One region of the Brachybacterium sp. SW0106-09 genome, then DNA from elsewhere that is predicted to be linked to it. Evidence: riboswitches for the same ligand, from Rfam matches in the RefSeq annotation. Region 1 holds a riboswitch; each other region holds the start of a gene.
The links. Region 1 has a riboswitch for thiamine pyrophosphate ahead of Y09_RS15040 (bifunctional hydroxymethylpyrimidine kinase/phosphomethylpyrimidine kinase). Riboswitches for the same ligand answer to the same signal wherever they lie in the genome.
Positions count from the first base shown of each region.

Region 2: linked by a shared signal. The riboswitch ahead of Y09_RS07035 (YkoF family thiamine/hydroxymethylpyrimidine-binding protein) and the one ahead of Y09_RS15040 (bifunctional hydroxymethylpyrimidine kinase/phosphomethylpyrimidine kinase) in region 1 are both predicted to bind thiamine pyrophosphate.
Region 3: linked by a shared signal. The riboswitch ahead of Y09_RS04965 (3-oxoacyl-ACP reductase) and the one ahead of Y09_RS15040 (bifunctional hydroxymethylpyrimidine kinase/phosphomethylpyrimidine kinase) in region 1 are both predicted to bind thiamine pyrophosphate.
Region 4: linked by a shared signal. The riboswitch ahead of Y09_RS16070 (ECF transporter S component) and the one ahead of Y09_RS15040 (bifunctional hydroxymethylpyrimidine kinase/phosphomethylpyrimidine kinase) in region 1 are both predicted to bind thiamine pyrophosphate.

Region 1 is NZ_BCAK01000056.1:4,012-8,213, reverse strand. It holds gene Y09_RS15045 (MFS transporter) at 1-595, opposite strand, end outside; gene Y09_RS15040 (bifunctional hydroxymethylpyrimidine kinase/phosphomethylpyrimidine kinase) at 592-2,337, opposite strand; TPP riboswitch at 2,328-2,420, opposite strand; gene Y09_RS15035 (HNH endonuclease signature motif containing protein) at 2,730-4,202, shown strand, end outside.
Region 2 is NZ_BCAK01000013.1:7,572-11,773, reverse strand. It holds gene purQ (phosphoribosylformylglycinamidine synthase subunit PurQ) at 1-715, opposite strand, end outside; gene purS (phosphoribosylformylglycinamidine synthase subunit PurS) at 715-984, opposite strand; gene Y09_RS07045 (MBL fold metallo-hydrolase) at 1,202-1,951, shown strand; gene Y09_RS07040 (protein-L-isoaspartate O-methyltransferase) at 1,959-2,567, shown strand; TPP riboswitch at 2,617-2,725, shown strand; gene Y09_RS07035 (YkoF family thiamine/hydroxymethylpyrimidine-binding protein) at 2,763-3,500, shown strand; gene Y09_RS07030 (ECF transporter S component) at 3,497-4,198, shown strand.
Region 3 is NZ_BCAK01000007.1:15,933-20,134, forward strand. It holds gene Y09_RS04955 (RimK family alpha-L-glutamate ligase) at 1-127, shown strand, start outside; gene Y09_RS04960 (LLM class flavin-dependent oxidoreductase) at 230-1,600, opposite strand; gene Y09_RS04965 (3-oxoacyl-ACP reductase) at 1,600-2,403, opposite strand; TPP riboswitch at 2,617-2,710, opposite strand; gene Y09_RS04975 (hypothetical protein) at 2,894-3,799, shown strand.
Region 4 is NZ_BCAK01000058.1:107,112-111,313, reverse strand. It holds gene Y09_RS16080 (ankyrin repeat domain-containing protein) at 1-17, opposite strand, end outside; gene Y09_RS16075 (ATP-binding cassette domain-containing protein) at 30-2,087, opposite strand; gene Y09_RS16070 (ECF transporter S component) at 2,114-2,695, opposite strand; TPP riboswitch at 2,743-2,848, opposite strand; gene Y09_RS16065 (hypothetical protein) at 2,880-3,446, opposite strand; gene Y09_RS16060 (M13 family metallopeptidase) at 3,443-4,202, opposite strand, start outside.

The sequences.
Region 1 (4,202 bases):
CCGCGACGAACAGCGCCCGCCAGCCCCAGGCCGCGTACTGCTCCGGCCCGAGGGCCGCCAGCAGCGCCGCGACGGCGAAGGCGATCGTGGCCTGCGCCCACGGCGCCATCGAGAGGATCAGCCCGCTCATCAGTCCGCGCCGCCGCGGCCTCGACCACTCCATCGCCAGCGGGATCGCGGCCGAGTACTCGCCGGCCACGAAGATCCCGCCGAGGAAGCGCAGCGCCAGGATCAGCGCGACCGTGCCCGGGCCGAGCATCTGATGGGTGGGGACGAGGGCGATCGCGAGCGCGCACGCCGCGGTGCCCGCGATGGCGAGGCGGGTGGTGCGGGTGCGTCCCATGCGGTCCGCGATCCGCCCGAACACCACCCCGCCGACGGGCCGGCCCAGCAGCATCGCGACGATGATCAGCGCCGCCGCCGACGCGGTCGCCGACGGGCCCGCGATCACGAGCATCGCCGGCGCCAGCGCCGTGACCGGCAGGAACACATGGATGTTGTCGATGAAGTTCCCGACCACGCCGGCGCGCAGCGCGGCCCGGCCCTCGGGCGGCAGGGCGCGGGTGCCGGTCGCGGCGATCGAGGCGGCGGTCATCGAGTCGCCCCGGTGAGCGTCGGAGCCGGGGAGACGGCGGCGGCGTCCACACGTCGTGCCTGTTCGAAGAACTCCAGCTCGTGACGGCAGGTGAGGAGGAAGGCGCGCGCCGCCTCCGCCCGCACGGCGGGATCGGCGGTCTCGAGCTCGCGCTCGACGACGCCGAGCGCCCCGCGCACCCCCTCCACGAAGGTGGGGTCGCGGTAGGTCAGGAGCCACCCCGCGTAGGGGTGCTCGTCCGGTACCTCGGGCAGGCTCGCCCCGACCTGCGCGTACAGCCAGAAGCAGGGCAGCGCCGCGGCCGCTCCGACGGCCGTCGGGTCCCCGAGCGCCCGGGCGAGCAGGAAGTCGGTGTATGAACTGGTCACCGGGCTGACGGCCACCTCCGCCGCGTCAGGACGGGTCGCGAGCCAGCCGCGGTGGAGCTCGAGCTCGGTATCCACGCAGTGCCGGGAGGAGTCCGACCAGAACTCCCGCGCGGCAGGGTCCTCCGAGGTCGCGGCGAGGGTCGCGAGGGCGCGGGAGTAGCGCTGCAGGTAGTGAGAGTCCTGCGCGAGATAGAAGGAGAACTGCCCCTCGGGCAGGCTCCCGTCCACGAGCGCCGCCACGAAGCCGGAGCCCTCGATCGCGCCGGCGAGCGGCGCCCCGGCCGCCCACAGCGCCTCGGTCCACGGGCCGACGGGCGGGACCGAGGCGGCAGGACCCGTCGGGCCGTCGGCCGTCGCTCGGGCGGCGAGCTGGGCCGGCTGCTCCCACCGGTCCGGCACCGCGCCGCCGGCGACCCACGGCGCGGCCGATCCCGCCGCCGCGAGCCGCCGTGCCCGGTGGGCGTGGTCGACGGGGCCGTTCCCGCTCCCGACCTGCAGCTCTGCGCCGTGCAGGATCGCCTCGTGCAGCCAGTCGGTGACCCAGGCGAGCGCCGTGGCCGGGTCCTCGCCGGCGCCGAGCCGGGTCGCGAGCGCCGCCGCGAGGGAGCAGCCGGTGCCGTGCGTGCTCGTCGTGTCCACCCGCGTCGAGTGCACGGGGTGGCGGGTACCGTCGGTCCCGATCCAGGTGTTGGTGACCTCGCGGCTGTCGAGGTGCCCGGTCTTCACCACGACCGCGACGCCGGTCGCCTCCGACCAGCGGGCGGCCTGGGTGAGGGCCTCGTCCTCGTCGTGCGCGCGGGGCTCGCCGGTGAGGACGGCGAGCTCGTCGATGTTCGGGGTGACCACGGTGGCGAGGGAGCAGAAGCGGATCATCGCCTGCTCCGCCTCGGGCTCCAGCAGCCTGTCGCCGCTGGTCGCGACCATCACCGGGTCGACGACGAGCACCCGCGGCGGATGGGCGGAGAGCCAGGTCCGGACGGCCTCGATGATCTCGGCGGTGCCGAGCATGCCGGTCTTGACCGCCTCGAGCTCGACGTCGTCGCAGACCGCGCGGAGCTGCGCGGCGAGGAACTGCGCGGGAGGGACGTGGATGTCGCTCACGCCGTGGGTGTTCTGTGCGACGACCGCGGTGACCGCCGCCATGCCGAAGCCGCCCGCGGCGGTGATCGATTTGAGGTCCGCCGCGGTGCCGGCGCCGCCCGTCGGGTCGGTGCCCGCGATCGAGAGCACTCGCGGGGCCGACGGCGCGGGGCGGTCGGGTGCGGGATGGCCCGTTGCGGGATGGCCGGACGCGGGCCGGCGGGTGGCGGGCCGATCGGGCGCGGCGGCGCGGGGGAGGGCAGCGGGAAAGAGGGTGCAAGGATCCGAGCTCATGCGGACATCCCTTCGCTAGTACGAACTAGATCAGGTTCCACGGGTGTGATCTCAGCGCCTCGGGCGCACCCCGTGTCCAGCGGCCGAGTGTAGGCCAGGCGGCGGGGAAGGGGCCGGGATGTCCGGAGCCGATGCCCCTCTACCGCAGGGGTCCGACAGACGAGGCGGCCCCTCGGAAATCTGTGGATGGCATTGTGGAAAACGAGGAGCTGTGGAGGAAAGGTGAGGATCGAGAGCCGCATTGCGCTCGAGATCCGCCACTCGATCAGAAAGTTATCCACATATTCTCTGTGGGCCTTTCTTCTGTCGGTGTCGGTCCCTAGTCTGAAGGGGTCGGATCGAGAAGGGCGGTGCATCGACGCATCGCCGACGCGGACGGGGAGGAGGGGCCGATGGGCATCACGCAGCCGGAGCATTCGCCGGGCGATGAGATCGCCGACGGCGCACGCGACGCGGTGCGTTCCGAGCGGTCGGATGCCGCCGCCCCAGATACCTCCGCGTGGGAGGTCTCCCTGCCCTCGGTTCCCGCCTCCTCGCCGGTGGTGACGGCATCGCCGTCGGTTCCTGCCGCCACCTCCCCGGACCCCGTCGACGATGCCCTGATCGCGTCGCTTCCTGCACGTTTCCGCCGGGTCGGCGCACGCCAGGCTCGTACTCGTGACGCGCTGCCCGATCTCGGCGGCTGCGCCGACGACCCCGCCCTGAGCGAGGCCGCGCAGCGCGTGTGGGATGCGGAGCGCGCCACTGCCCTCGCGCTCGCGGCGCAGTACCGCGCCCTCGCCGCCCTGCACGAGTTCGAGGGCGAGTACGAGGACGCCTGCGAGCTCGACGAGGTCGAGACGCTCCGCGCCGCACTCGGCCTCCGGGTCACTCGCAGTGCCGCGAGCTGGCGACTGCGCGACGCATACCAGGCCGTGAACCATTTCCCGCGCACCCTCGAGAACCTTGAATCCGGGAGCATGCCGTCGGCGTGGTTCCAGAAGATGCTGAAGACCTCGCAGAAGCTCTCCGAATCCTCCAGGAGGGATCTCGATGCCGTGATCTCGACATGGTCCACGGATATCAGCCCGGAACGATTCTTCACGCTCCTGCGCGCCCTCATCGAGCATCTCGCCGAGCGCGAGAGCCGTCCCGATCCCGTCGCCGCGCTCGAGCGCACCGTCGAGCTGCTTCCCGGCGCGGAGGCCGGCACCGGGACCCTGCGGATCACGGGCCCGATCCCCGAGATCCTCGCCCGGTGGAAGTCAGTCGACGAGTCCGCCCGCGCCGTCCAGGCGGCGCAGCGTGCGGCGCTCCGCGACGGCACACCGATCCCGCACGACCCCGACGGCGTCGTCCTCGAGACCGGCAGGGCCCTTCCGCTCACCCGGCTGCGCTACGCCCTGATCGGTACCGCCGAACTCGACGTCGACGGGGTCGCCGTCCCCGCCGAGCGGTTCCGCCTCAACGTCACGGTGCCCGTGCTGACCCTGCTCGGCGCTTCCGACCAGCCCGGCATGCTCGACGGCGTCACCCCGCTGCCGCCCTCGATGGCGCGTTCCCTCGCCGGCAGCTGCACCGTCTGGCACCGCGTCCTCACCAGCGCGAGCAGCGGCGCCTTCCTCCCGCTCCCGGCCGACCGCGTCATCCCCACCCCCGCGATGCTCGAGCACCTCCGGCTCCGCAACGGACAGTGCGCCGTCCCCGGATGCACGCGCCCCACCTCCTGGGCCTCCGAGTGCGACCACATCGAGGAGTGCCTGCGCGGCACCCCGGGCGAGGGCGGCGCCACCGAGGTCGAGAACCTGCACCTCCTGTGCTGGCAGCACCACCTCGACAAGACGAACGGCCTGCTGGACCCCACCCGGCTCCCCACGCAGGCAGGC
Region 2 (4,202 bases), on a different contig from region 1:
TGCTGCGCAGCACCGAGCTGAACATGGTCAGTCCGTCGGTGCCGGTGCGGGTGCCCGCGCCGGGCTCGTCGGGCCCGAAGCCGGGCTCGACCGCGTGCTCCGGGTGCGGCATGAGGCCCACGACGTTGCCCGCGGCGTTGGTGACGCCCGCGATGTCGTGGCGCGAGCCGTTGGGGTTCTGCTCGAAGCCGGCCGGGCCGTGAGTGGCGCCGGCGGCGTAGCGGAAGACCACACGGCCCTCGTCCTCGAGCTGGGCCAGGGTGCGCTCGTCGGCCACGTACTGGCCGTCCTGGTTCTTCAGCGGGACCCGGATGACCTGGCCGGCCTCGTAGCCGGAGGTCCAGGCGGTGCGGTTGTTCTCCACGGCCAGCGGCTGGTCGCGGCAGATGAACGCACGGTGCGCGTTTTTGATCATCGCGCCGGGCAGCAGATGCGTCTCGCAGAGGATCTGGAAGCCGTTGCAGATGCCGAGGACGGGCATGCCGCCGTTCGCGGCGTCGACCACCTTGTCCATCACGGGGGCGAAGCGGCTGATCGCCCCGGCCCGCAGGTAGTCGCCGTAGGAGAAGCCGCCGGGCAGCACGACCGCGTCGACCTCGTGCAGCGAATCGTCGCCGTGCCACAGCGCGACCGGCTCGGCGCCGCCGAGCCGCACGGCGCGCAGCGCGTCGCGGTCGTCGAGCGTGCCGGGGAAGGTCACCACACCGATGCGCATCAGGCCGCGCCCTTCGCGGAGGGGTCCTCCACGTCGATCGAGACGACGTCCTCGATCACCGGGTTCGACAGCAGGGTCTCGGCGGCCTCGCGCAGGGAGGCGAGCACCTCGTCGGTGACCTCGCCCTCGACCTCGAGCTCGAACCGCTTGCCCTGGCGCACCGAGGCGATGCCCTCGAAGCCCAGGCGGGGCAGCGCGGCGGCGACCGCCTTGCCCTGCGGGTCGAGGATCTCCGGCTTCGGCATGACGTGGACCACGACACGTGGCATGGGGGCACTCCTGAGGGGACGTGTGGCGCGCGCGGCGGCGTGCCGGGGGCTGGTGCTCGGGCGCGGCCCGAGGGCCCCATCGTACCGAGGAACGCGGCCGTGCCGACGGGGCGCCCACGGCGGTGTCCTCCCGACCGGACGCCCCCGCGGCCCTGGCACGTCCCGGCCGACGGGGACTAGGTTCGAGGCACGCGACCTCGACCCCCGGGAGGACCCGATGAAGATCCGCCACCTCGTCCATTCCTGCCTGCTCGTGGAGACCGCCGGGCGACGCCTGCTCGTGGATCCGGGCGGCTTCAGCGCCGATGCGGTGCGGGGCCTGGGCGCCGAGGAGCTCTCGAGCCTCGACGCCGTGGTGATCACCCATCAGCACCCCGACCACGTCGACCCCGCGCTGCTGGGCGAGGTGCTCGCCGCCGCGTCCGACGCCGAGGTGATCGCCGAGCCGGAGACCGCCCGGGTGCTCACCGCCGCCGATGCCTCCGACGGCGGCGACGAGGGGAGCGGCGGGCCCCTCGTCGCGCAGGAGCGGGTGATCCCGCTCGCGGCGGGGGAGGCGCACCGCTTCACGCCCGTCGGCGACCACCCGTCGCTGCGGCTCGAGGCCGTCGGCGGACGCCACGCCATCATCCACCCCGACATCCCGCGGATCGGGAACTGCGGGATCGTCCTGTCCGCCGGGGACGGGCCGCGGCTCGGCATCACCGGGGACTCCCTCGAGCCGGTCCCCGAGTTCCACGGCATCGACGTCCTCGCCTTCGCCGTCACCGCGCCCTGGTCGAAGATGTCCGAGACCATCGAGTTCCTCCGCGCCGTCGGCCCGCGGCTCGCCCTGCCCGTCCACGACGCGGTCGCGAGCGACCTCGGACGACCGATCTACCTGCGCCAGGCCACGAACCTCGCCCCCGAGGGCACCGAGGTGCGGGACTGGCCGGAGGACGGCGTCGTCGAGGTCGCCGGGAGCTGACGGCGCCATGTCGCACCGGGCCGAGAGCGAGCGCCGCCTCGAGGAGGCGCTCGCGGCGACCGACCGGCAACGGTTCCTCCCCGAGGAGCTGCGGCGGCTCGCCGGCGAGGACCGGCCCCTGCCGATCGGTCACGGCCAGACGAACTCCCAGCCCACGACGGTGCGGAACATGCTCGCCCTGCTCGACGTGCGACCGGGGCAGCGAGTGCTCGACCTCGGCGCGGGATCGGGATGGACGACGGCGCTGCTCGCCCGGCTGTGCGGACCGGAGGGGAGGGTGATCGGCGTCGAGCGGCGCGCCGAGCTGATCAGCCCGGCCCGGGCCGCGCTCGCCGGGACAGCGGACGCGGGGACGGCGAGTGCCGAGATCCGACTCGCGCACCCCGGCGTGCTCGGCGCGCCGGAGGGCGCGCCGTACGACCGGATCCTCGTCTCCGCGCAGGCCGACGCCGTGCCGCGGAGCCTGATCGCGCAGCTCGCGGACGGCGGCGTGATGGTGATCCCCGTGCGCGAGCGGATGCTGCGCCTGGAGCGCCGCGGCGAGGAGGTCGCCGCGAGCGAGCACGGCGCCTACGTCTTCGTCCCCCTCGTCGAGGACCCGCCGACGACCCGCTGAACGCAGCGCCGGACACGAGGAGCGTGCGCCGGACCGGACCGGTATGGTGCGGGGCGTGCACGGGAGTCCGGTAGGCCGGGCTGAGAGGGAGTACTCGAACTCCGACCGTAGAACCTGATCCGGATCATGCCGGCGCAGGGAGCTCCGCCGAGCGATCGTCGCCGCGCGCCCGTGCCCGTACGAAAGGCATGGACCGTGACCTCATCGCCCACCGCCCCCACCGCGCCCGCCCCCTCCGGCGGCCCGGCCGCGACCCCGCTCGGCTTCGGGGTCGGCGCCCGCGTCACCGCCGCCGTGATGAGCGAGGACTACGCCCGGATCCTCGAAGGCGTCCTCTCCCGGCTGGACCTCACCGGCCTCGTGCACGAGACCGGGGACGTCTCGACCTATCTCGGCGGCCACGAGGCCCACCTCCAGCGCGTCCTGATCGACCTGGCCGAGGCGCTCGCCCGCACCGGCCACCACGCGACCCTCTCCGTGCTCCTCTCGCGCGGCTGCCCCGGCGAGGTGGAATGCGAGCTGCCCGGCGGCGCGGGCCCCCGCGCGACCGAGGTGCCGCAGCCGCGGAGCACCGGACGCTTCGCGAGCGCCGAGTGGGCGCTGTACCCGCTGGCCGACGAGGTCGCCGTCGACGGCACCGCCCCCGACCACATGCGCGACATCCACGCCGCGATCGACCATACGAAGGAGCTCGGCACCTTCTGCGGCTCCGAGCACTTCGTCACCCGGCTCGAGGGCGACGCCGGCGACGTGATCGCCACCGCGCTCGCCGGCTGGCTGCTCGTCGGCCGCGGCGTCCAGCACGTCACCAGCCACCTGACGCTCTCGCTGAACAGCCCCTCGCACGAGGTGCGGGAGCTCGCGGCGGGCGCCGACGCACCGGGCGCCGACGCACCGGCCGCCGGCGACGAGGGCCGGGAGGAGGCGCGATGACCGAGGAGCACGGCACCGCCGCGCCCGCGAACGACTCCGCAGCGCCCGCCGCGGCGCCTGCCGACGCCGGCGCGACCGCCCCTGCCGGCACGTCCCGTCGCCACACCCCGCTGAGCCTGCGCGAGCTCGTGCTCGTGGTGGTGCTCGGCGTCGTGTTCGGCTTCCTGTACTGGGTGTTCGTGCAAGCCTGGAACGGCCTGGCGATCGCGATGGGCCCGGCCGGGGACCTCGCCCAGCACCTCGTGTTCGGCTCCTGGCTGCTGGTGGCGCCGGTCGCGATCGCGATCCTGCGCCGACCGGGTGTGGGGATCCTCGCCGAGATGCTCGCCGCGGTCATCGAGGTGGTCTTCCTCGGCAGCCCCGTCGGCCCCCTGCTGCTGCTCTCCGCGGCGCTGCAGGGGATCGGCTCCGAGCTGCCCTTCGCCCTGACCCGCTACCGCCGCTTCGGCTGGGGCGTGTTCGCCGCCTCCGGTGCGCTCGGCGCGGGGCTGGTGTTCTTCTGGACCGCGTACCGGATGGGCTGGTACGGCCAGGACCTGCTCGCGCTCCGGCTCGGCGTGCAGGTGCTGTCCGGGATCGTGCTCGGCGGTCTGCTGGCCCGGGTGATCGTCCGCGCGCTCGAGCGCACCGGCGTGCTCGCCGACTTCGCGATCGGTGCCGCGGGCGCGGCACGGATCCCCGAGCGCCGTGTCCGCTGAGGCG
Region 3 (4,202 bases), on a different contig from region 1:
GGTGCTGATCGAGGCGGAGCTGTTCGAGCCGACCTACAACCTGCACCTCGCTCCGGAGGTGACGGAGCTCTTCGTCGACGCGATCCTGGGGCGGGTCCGAGCGACGGAGCCCGAGCGCTCGCTCTGAGGGCTCGGGGCGACGCCCCTTCCGCGGGAGGGGCCGGCGCCGCGAACAGGCCCCGTCCCCTCCCTCAGCGGTCCCGTCCGACCGGCCGCTCGCCAGCGTCGGTCAGCTCCCCGTCGGCGCCGGGATTCCCTGCGGCGGCCGCGGCAGGCCGAGATGGTCGCGCAGGGTCGTCCCCTCGTACTCGCGGCGGAAGCGCCCACGCCGCTGGAGCACCGGCACCACCTGGTCGACGAACTCCTCGATGCCGCCCGGCAGGGTGGGAGGCATGAGGTTGAAGCCGTCGGCCGCTCCTGCGTCGACCCAGCGCTCGATCTCGTCTGCCACCTGCTCCGGGCTGCCGATCACGGTCGCGTGGCCACCGCCTGCGGCGAGGAGCCCCAGCAGCTCGCGGACGGTCGGGCGGGCGATCTCGAGGATGCGCAGCACCGTGGCGTAGCGGCCCTTCGGCCCGGTGAACTCCTCCAGCGGCGGCAGCGGCGGGACCGGGGCGTCGAGCTCCCAGTCCGACGTGTCCTGGCCGACGAAGAAGGAGAGCTGGCGCAGCGAGTCCTGCACGGGCAGCAGGGCGTCGAGCTCGGCCTTGCGGCGTCGAGCCTCCTCCTCGGTCGAGGCGACGTAGGGGACCAGCCCCGGCATGACGGCGAGGGCGTCGGGGTCGCGTCCGAGCGCCGCCGCGCGGGAGCGGATGTCGTTGCGATAGGTGCGGGCGGAGGCGAGATCCCAGGCCACGGCGTAGATCCCCTCGGCGTGGCGGGCGGCGAGCGCGCGCCCGGGCTCCGAGGCCCCGGCCTGGAAGAGGACCGGGCGGCCCTGCGGCGGGGTCGGCACGTTCAAGGGCCCGTCGACGGCGAAGGCCTCCCCGCGATGCAGCGGCGGACGCAGGAGAGCGGGGTCTACGTAGGCGCCGTCCGGGTCGGCGAGGATGCTGTCCATCGGCCAGGACTCCCACAGCCCCTGGAGCACCTCGAGGAACTCCCCCGCCGTGGCGTAGCGCTGCGCATGGCCCGGCAGGGCGGTCATGGAGTGGTTGCGAGCCTCCTCGTCGGTCATCGAGGTGACGACGTTGACCCCGGCCCGGCCGCGCGAGATGTGGTCCAGGCTCGCCAGCAGCCGGGCGGCGTGGAACGGGTCCCAGAAGGTGCTGGAGACCGTCGTGACCAGCCCGACCCGTTCCGTGGCGCGGGCCATCGCGGTGAGCGCGGTGAGCGGTTCGAGCATCCAGGCGGGACCGCGCTCGACGCCGGCCGTGCCGATCGACTGGCCGTCGGCGAGGAAGACCGCATCGAGCCGGCCCCGCTCCGCGATCCGCGCGAGCTCCTCCCAGTACGTGATGTCCGCGAGGCGCTCCACCGAGGAGCCGGGCGCACGCCAGGCCGCGGAGTGGTGGCCGCAGGCATGGGCGAACAGGTTCAGTCGCACCGGGCGGCGGGCGGCGCCGGTCACGGAGGCATGGGCATGGCCGTGGGTGACCATCAGTCCATCACCAGCCCGCCGTCGACGACGAGGTTCTGCCCGGTGATCGCCCGTGCCCAGGGCGAGGCGAGGAGGAGCACGGCGTCGGCGAGCTCGGCGGGCGTGGTCACAGAGCGCAGCGGGGTGCTCGCGGCGATCGCGTCGAACACCGTCTCCGGGGTCGCGGAGCTCGCGTCGGTGGTGCGCAGCAGGCCGCCGCTGACCATGTTCACCGTGATGCCGCGGGGACCGAGGTCGGCGGCGAAGGTGCGGGTCAGGGCCAGCAGCGCCGCCTTCGCCGCGGTGTAGTCGTGGTAGGGCACGACGGGGTGCTGGAGGAGGTTCGTGCCGATGTTGACGACGCGTCCCGAGCCGGCGCGGTCGAAGCCGGGCAGGGCGGACTGGATGGTGTGCAGCGCGCCCTGCACGGCGCCGGAGAACTGTCCCGCGAAGGCCTCGTAGCCGATCTCGTGCGCCTTCGCGCGGGCGTCCCCGTCGAAGGAGAAGCCGGCCAGGGCGTTGTTCACGACGGTGTCGACGGGGTCGCCGAACTCGGCCTCGGCCCGGGCGAACAGGGCCTCGACCTGGTCGCGCTCGCGCACGTCGGCGCGCACGGCGATCGCCCGGCCGGGGTGCGCGTCGGCGATCTCCCGGGCGGCGGCCTCGCTGGTGAGGTGGTCGATGACGACCCTGGCTCCCTCGCGGAGGAACGCCTCGGTGAGGGCCCGGCCGAGGCCGCGAGCGCCGCCGGTGACGAGGACGACCTGCTCGGAGAGCGGCGGGGCGGTACGGGAGGCGCGGGTGGTCGGGGTGGAGGGTGTCATGGTCGTGCGGTCCTTTCAGGGCATGCGAGCACGCCCGCCGCCGAGCGGGAGGGACGTGTCGCGGTCGGAGCAGGGCCGGATCGGGGCGCGGCGCTGCGCGGGAGGCGACACGGGGACCGGGAGAGGGGATGGCGGCGTGCAGGGCGGCGGCGTGCCGGTTCGCGACCAGCACGGCCCTGGCCCGCAGGACCGTGGCCTGCAGGGCGACAGCGCACAGCGCATCGACGACATCCCTCCGCGAGCATGAACTCGATCAGGTTCTCCGGGTGTGCTCTCAGCCCCTGGCGGGGCACCCCGTGTCGATCACCGACTGTACCCGCCGCCGGCCGCTGGGCGCTCCCGGTCTCGTCGAGCTGCCTCCCAGCTCGTGGAGCTGCGGCACGTCCGCCTCCGGGGCGGGCGCACCGGGAGGAGCGAGCGGTGGACACGACGGGCCTTTCGACGTCCGAGGGGTGACGACGACAGCGTGGCGGGCCGAGATGACGAGCCGGTGGCCGCGGGGCTGGCCGACACCCTCATCGTCATCGAAGCCACCGACCCGGTTCAGGGCGGGGAACGACTCCAGCAACTGGTGCTGCCCACCGATCCGAAAGCCCCCATCACGTTGCAGGCCGCGTCGACACCACCGGTCAAGAATCCCCTGCTCGGAGCGCTGCAACTCGGCCACCACCGCGAGCACCTGACCGCGACTAGCCAACTCGCCTTCCGCACCGGCGCCGCCCATCCCCGACACCCGCTGCCACCGCATGCATTACGCGCCGCCTCGCGGCACCTGCTGCTGCCCGAACATCTTTCGACCGGGCGCCCGCTGACCGTCGCGCACATCCCCCAGGCGATCTGGACCGGCTCGCTGCCCCAACTCGATGCGTCCGATCCGATGGCCCACGCAGAGATCTCCCTTCTACTGGCCCGGATCGGCACCAGTCGCCCTTGGTCGCACCTCACCGTCGACCTAGGCCTCCCCCGCGCCTTCCCCTCCACCCTCGCCCGACGCATCCGCGCCAGACGCGCCCACGGAACCTGGCCCACCCTGCTGAGCCAACTCGAACAGCTCCTGGACGAACTTCAGGCGCACCCGCCGTGGGCCCACTACCGCCACCGCCGCATCCTCGCCGACGACCTCCGCCTGCTCTCGCAAGCCCTGACCTCGGCCCATCCCCGGCACGAGACGCCCATACTCGCCGTACAACGGCGGTTCTGGGAGCTCTTCACCGGCGGCGAAGCCTACTTCGCCCCGCGTCCCCTCGCCGTCCCCGCCGATCATCACGCCAAATGGAGGCAACGGCGCGAGGAGCTCGACGCCGAGCAGATGGAGCTGTTCGAGGCCGCCTTCCGGATCCTCGACCACTCCAGCCCCCTGCGACTCGGCAGACCGCTGAGCTGGCAGCCGCCTTGAAGCGGAGACTTCACTTACCAGCTCACCCCTCCAAACGGGGTACCCATCGGCATCGACGCGCTTCCCTACGTCCTCTCCAACAGCGCGCTGACCCTCCTCGACCAGCAATCCCACGAAGGCAACCGAGCCGCCGCCGCGAAAACCGCCTTGTCCCGCCGCAGCGGCCAGCCAGGTGCTCTCGACGCGAAGACCGCTGACTACTGGTCTGGCCCTCTCGCCACTCTCTACAGCGATCTCAAGAGCAACACCCTGATCCCCGACCGCCCAACCCTGCCCGCGCTACCCTTCCGGAACCGCTACCGCGCATGCTTCCCCGCGGAGCACCTCTCCGGACTCGACAGTCCGAGTCCGTCCAAGGAGGTTCAGTCACGGGCACGTGCACCTGTCCCTGATACCCCCAGCC
Region 4 (4,202 bases), on a different contig from region 1:
AGGGAGTCGTCGGTCATCGCCCCAGCGTATTACGCGGGGCCGACGAGCAGCTCGGCGATCAGCGGCCACACCAGCAGCCCCGCCGCGATCAGGACCCCCAGCAGGTCCGCGGGTCCGACGGGGCTCGGCGCCGCCCAGGTGCGGTGCGTCGCGGTCGCGAAGCCGCGGGAGTCCATCGCCAGGGCCTGCTGCTCGGCGCCGCGCAGCGTGTCCACGAGCAGGGCGAGGGTGGCGCCCGCGAGCACCCGGGGGGAGCGGGGACCGCCGAGGCCGCGGCGAGTGCGTGCCTCGAGGATCGCAGCCCACTGCCGGCCCAGATGCCCTACCCGCACCAGCGCGATCACGGAGGCGGCGACGGGCCGTCCGGGCAGGTGCAGGCGCTGGCCGAGCGCGTCCCCGAGCGGGGTGGGGCGCACGGAGGCGAGGGCCAGCACCCCGGGGGCGACGAAGGCGGTGATCCGCGCGGCCTCCTTGAGGCCGACGAGCCATGCCTCCCCGGACAGCGCCGGCGCCTCGCCCAGCAGCGCCGTGGTCCAGGCGAGCCCCGCCGCGGAGAGCACGATCGGGAGCAGGCGCAGGGCCGCGCCGCGCAGGCTCCGCACCGCCAGCGGGGCGAGCAGCACGGTCGGGGCGAGGGCGAGCAGCCCGCCCTGCCAGCTCTGCACGGCGAAGGAGCCGATCGCGGCGAGGATCCCGATCAGGCTCAGCGTCAGCGGGTTCAGCGCGTCGGCCGGGACCCGGCGGGGCGCGGGCGTGGGGACCGCGTCCGGTGCCGGGGCGGGCAGGTCGTGGCGCGCGTCGGCCGCGGCGACGAGGAGCTCGTCGTGGCTCGCGGCGAGCACCGCCGTGCCGCGGGCCCTCGCCTCGCGCAGCAGCTCCAGCACCTCGCGGCGCCGCCGGGCGTCCAGGCCCACGGTCGGCTCGTCGAGCACGAGCAGGCCGGGCCGCTGGGCGAGGGCCGCGACGATCGCGAGACGGCGCTGTTCGCCGCCGGAGAGGCGGTGGGGGTGGGCGCCGGCGAGCGGGGCCAGGCCCGCCCGCTGAAGGAGCTCGTCCGCGAGGTCCTCGTCCGTGGCCCAGGGGGAGGCGAGGACCTCCTCCCGCACGGTCGTCGCGACGAAGGAGTGCTCGGGGTCCTGGGGGACGAGGGCGATTTGGGAGGGCTCGGGGCGGGACACGGCGCCCGCTCCCGGCTCCGTCGCGCCGACGAGGACGCGCAGGAGGGAGGTCTTGCCCGCACCGGACGGGCCGGTCAGCGCGGTCAGCCGCCCAGCGCGCAGCTCGAGGTCCTGCGGTGCGGTGAGTCCCCGGGCGGGCACGGTGACGCCGCGCAGCGCGGCGACGGTCTCGCCGGGCCCGACAGGGCCCGGTGCCTCCTCGGCGGCGGCCTCCTCCTCGAGCACTCCCGCCTCGATCAGCACCTCGCGACGGTGGGAGAGGAGCTGGTCCGGATGCCCGTCGGCGAGCACCCGGGCGCGGGAGCCGAGCACGATCAGCCGGTCCACGTGCGGCAGCCAGGGCCCGATCCGGTGCTCGGCGACGACGAGGGTGCGGCGGCCCGTGACCGCGAGGATCGCCCGGCGCACCTCCTCGGCCGTCGGGGCATCGAGCATGGAGGTCGGCTCATCCAGGAGCAGCAGGTCGGGGCGCAGGGCCAGCGCGCCGGCCAGCGCGATCCGCTGCTGCTGGCCGCCCGAGGCGTCCAGCGGCGCCCGTTCGGGGTCGAGGTCGACTCGCGCTGCCTCGAGCGCCCGGGCGGCGCGCTCGGTGAGCTCCGGCCGGGGCAGTCCCGCGTTCTCCGGTCCGAAGGCGGCGTCGCGGGCGACGGTCGCGCCGACGAGGGCGTGCACCGGGTTCTGCAGCAGCAGGCCCCGCTCCCCGGGCCGGCTGGGCGCGGGGACGAGCCCCTCGCCGTCCCCGTCCTCGGGGTCCAGCAGCCCGGCCAGCGCCCGCAGCACGGTCGACTTCCCACTGCCGCTCGCCCCGGCCAGCAGCACTCGCTGCCCGGGCGGGATCTCGACGTCGAGCCCCTCGATGGTCGGCTCGCGCCGGCTGAGCGGCCGCCAGCGCAGCCGGTCGACGTGCACGGGCGCCGCCGGGACGGTCCCGGTGCTCAGGCCTCCACCGCGCGGGCCGCCTCCCGGCCGGAGGCCAGGGAGTCCACCGCGCCGGTCGCGATCAGCGCCCGGCTCGCCGCCCAGCCCAGCACCCCGCACAGCAGCGCCCCCGAGAGCAGGAAGAAGGCGAGCATCGTGCCGGAGAAGGCCCAGCTCATCTCCTGGTAGTAGGCGACCTTCTCCCATCCCCATTCGAGCAAGGCAGAGAGCACGCCGCCGAGCACCGCCACGGGCAGGGTGAAGCGCCGGTAGCGGGTGAGCAGGAAGGCGAGCTCGACTCCACCGCCCTGCATGAGACCGGACACGGCGGTGCCCCAGCCCCACTGGCTGCCCAGCAGCATCGAGAGCACGGCGGCGACCATCTCCGCGAGCAGGGCGGCGCCGGGCTTGCGCACCAGCAGCGCGGCGAGCACGGCCGGCAGGAACCAGATCCCCGCCAGCAGCCCCTCGGCAGGCTTGAACGCCGCGGTCAGCGGGCCGATCAGGGTGTAGAGCTGGCCGTAGCCGAGGAAGGCGACCCCGAAGGCCGCCCCGATCAGCACGGTCACCAGCAGATCGACGGTGCGATAACGGGTCATCACGTCTCCTCCCAGGTCCTGGAAGGGGCGCGGAGCACCGGCGGTGCTCCACGGAAATCCCGACTCCCTACGCCGGTGCGAGCCGGATCAGGTTCGAGGGTCTGCGCCGTCGGCGCACTCTCAGCACCGGACGGTGCTCCCCTGTCAGTGGATGACGAGCAGACAGTCTAGCCCAGGAGCACGCTCAGCGGCGGGCACGGATGGCCTGGTCGATCGCATCGGCGGCCGCCTGGGGGTCGACGGGGGAGAGGATGTAGCAGGTGTCCTTCGTCCCGATGATCTCCACGCTCGTGCCCGGCCGGGTGACCAGCATCCGATAGGGTCGCTGCTGCTCGGCGAGGGTGAAGATCTTCCGCCGGCCGACGGGGGTGAGCTCCTCGGGCTTCGGGGTCATCGCCCTCCCGCGCCGCCAGCCGTAGCCGCCGAGGGCGACGCCCACGGTGCCGGTGGGAATCTCCCGCAGCTGCACGGTGCGGAAGTCCTCGATCGGCCAGACCCGGCGGGGGAGGAAGCCGCCGAGGCTGACGGTGACCCCGTGCTCGTCGACCACGAAGCGGGTGGCCTGGCCCATCCACGTCCACAGCGCCAGCAGCGCGAAGGCGGCGAGCACCGCGATCGCACCCGGAGCCGATCCGCGCTGCAGCAGCAGGCCCGACACGATCAGGCCCGCCACCACGGTGACGACGACGCGGGTCCAGCCCACGGAGGAGGGCACCGTCCGCCCGACGTGGAAGGGCGCATCGGGCCTCACCAGATGCTCACCCGCTCCTCGGGAGCGCGGTACATGCCATCGCCCTCGCGCACGTCGAAGGCCTCATGGAACTCGTCGAGGTGCCCGGCGACCGTGTTGCAGCGGAACTCCATCGGCGCGTGGAGGTCCACGGCCAGGCGGCGGATCGCCTCCTGGGGCCGGTTCCGGCCCCGCCACACGGTCGCCCAGGACCAGAACACGCGCTGCAGGCCGGTGAGCCCGTCGAGCTCGGCCGCGGCCTGCTCCTCGGAGCGGCTGGCGAGATAGGCCTTGACCGCGATGGAGAGCCCGCCGAGGTCGCCGATGTTCTCGCCGATGGTGAGGGCGCCGTTGACGCGGTGGGAGTCGTCGAGCTCGCGCGGGGAGAGCTCCGAGTACTGCGCGATGAGACGGGCGGCGCGGGCGTCGAAGGCCTCGCGATCCTCCGCCGTCCACCAGGAGACGAGGTTGCCGTCCCCGTCGTACTTCGAGCCCTGGTCGTCGAAGCCGTGGCCGACCTCGTGGCCGATCACCGCGCCGATCCCGCCGAAGTTCACGGCGTCGTCGGCCTCCGCGTCGAAGAACGGGGGCTGGAGGATCGCGGCGGGGAAGACGATCTCGTTCCGGCCGGGGTTGTAGTAGGCGTTGACCGTCTGCGGGGTCATGTGCCACTCGGTCTCGTCCATCGGCCCGCCGACCTTCGAGAACTCGAAGTCCGCCTCGAAACGACGGGAGGCGCGGACGGACGCGACGAGGTCGCCGGGGACGAGCTCGAGG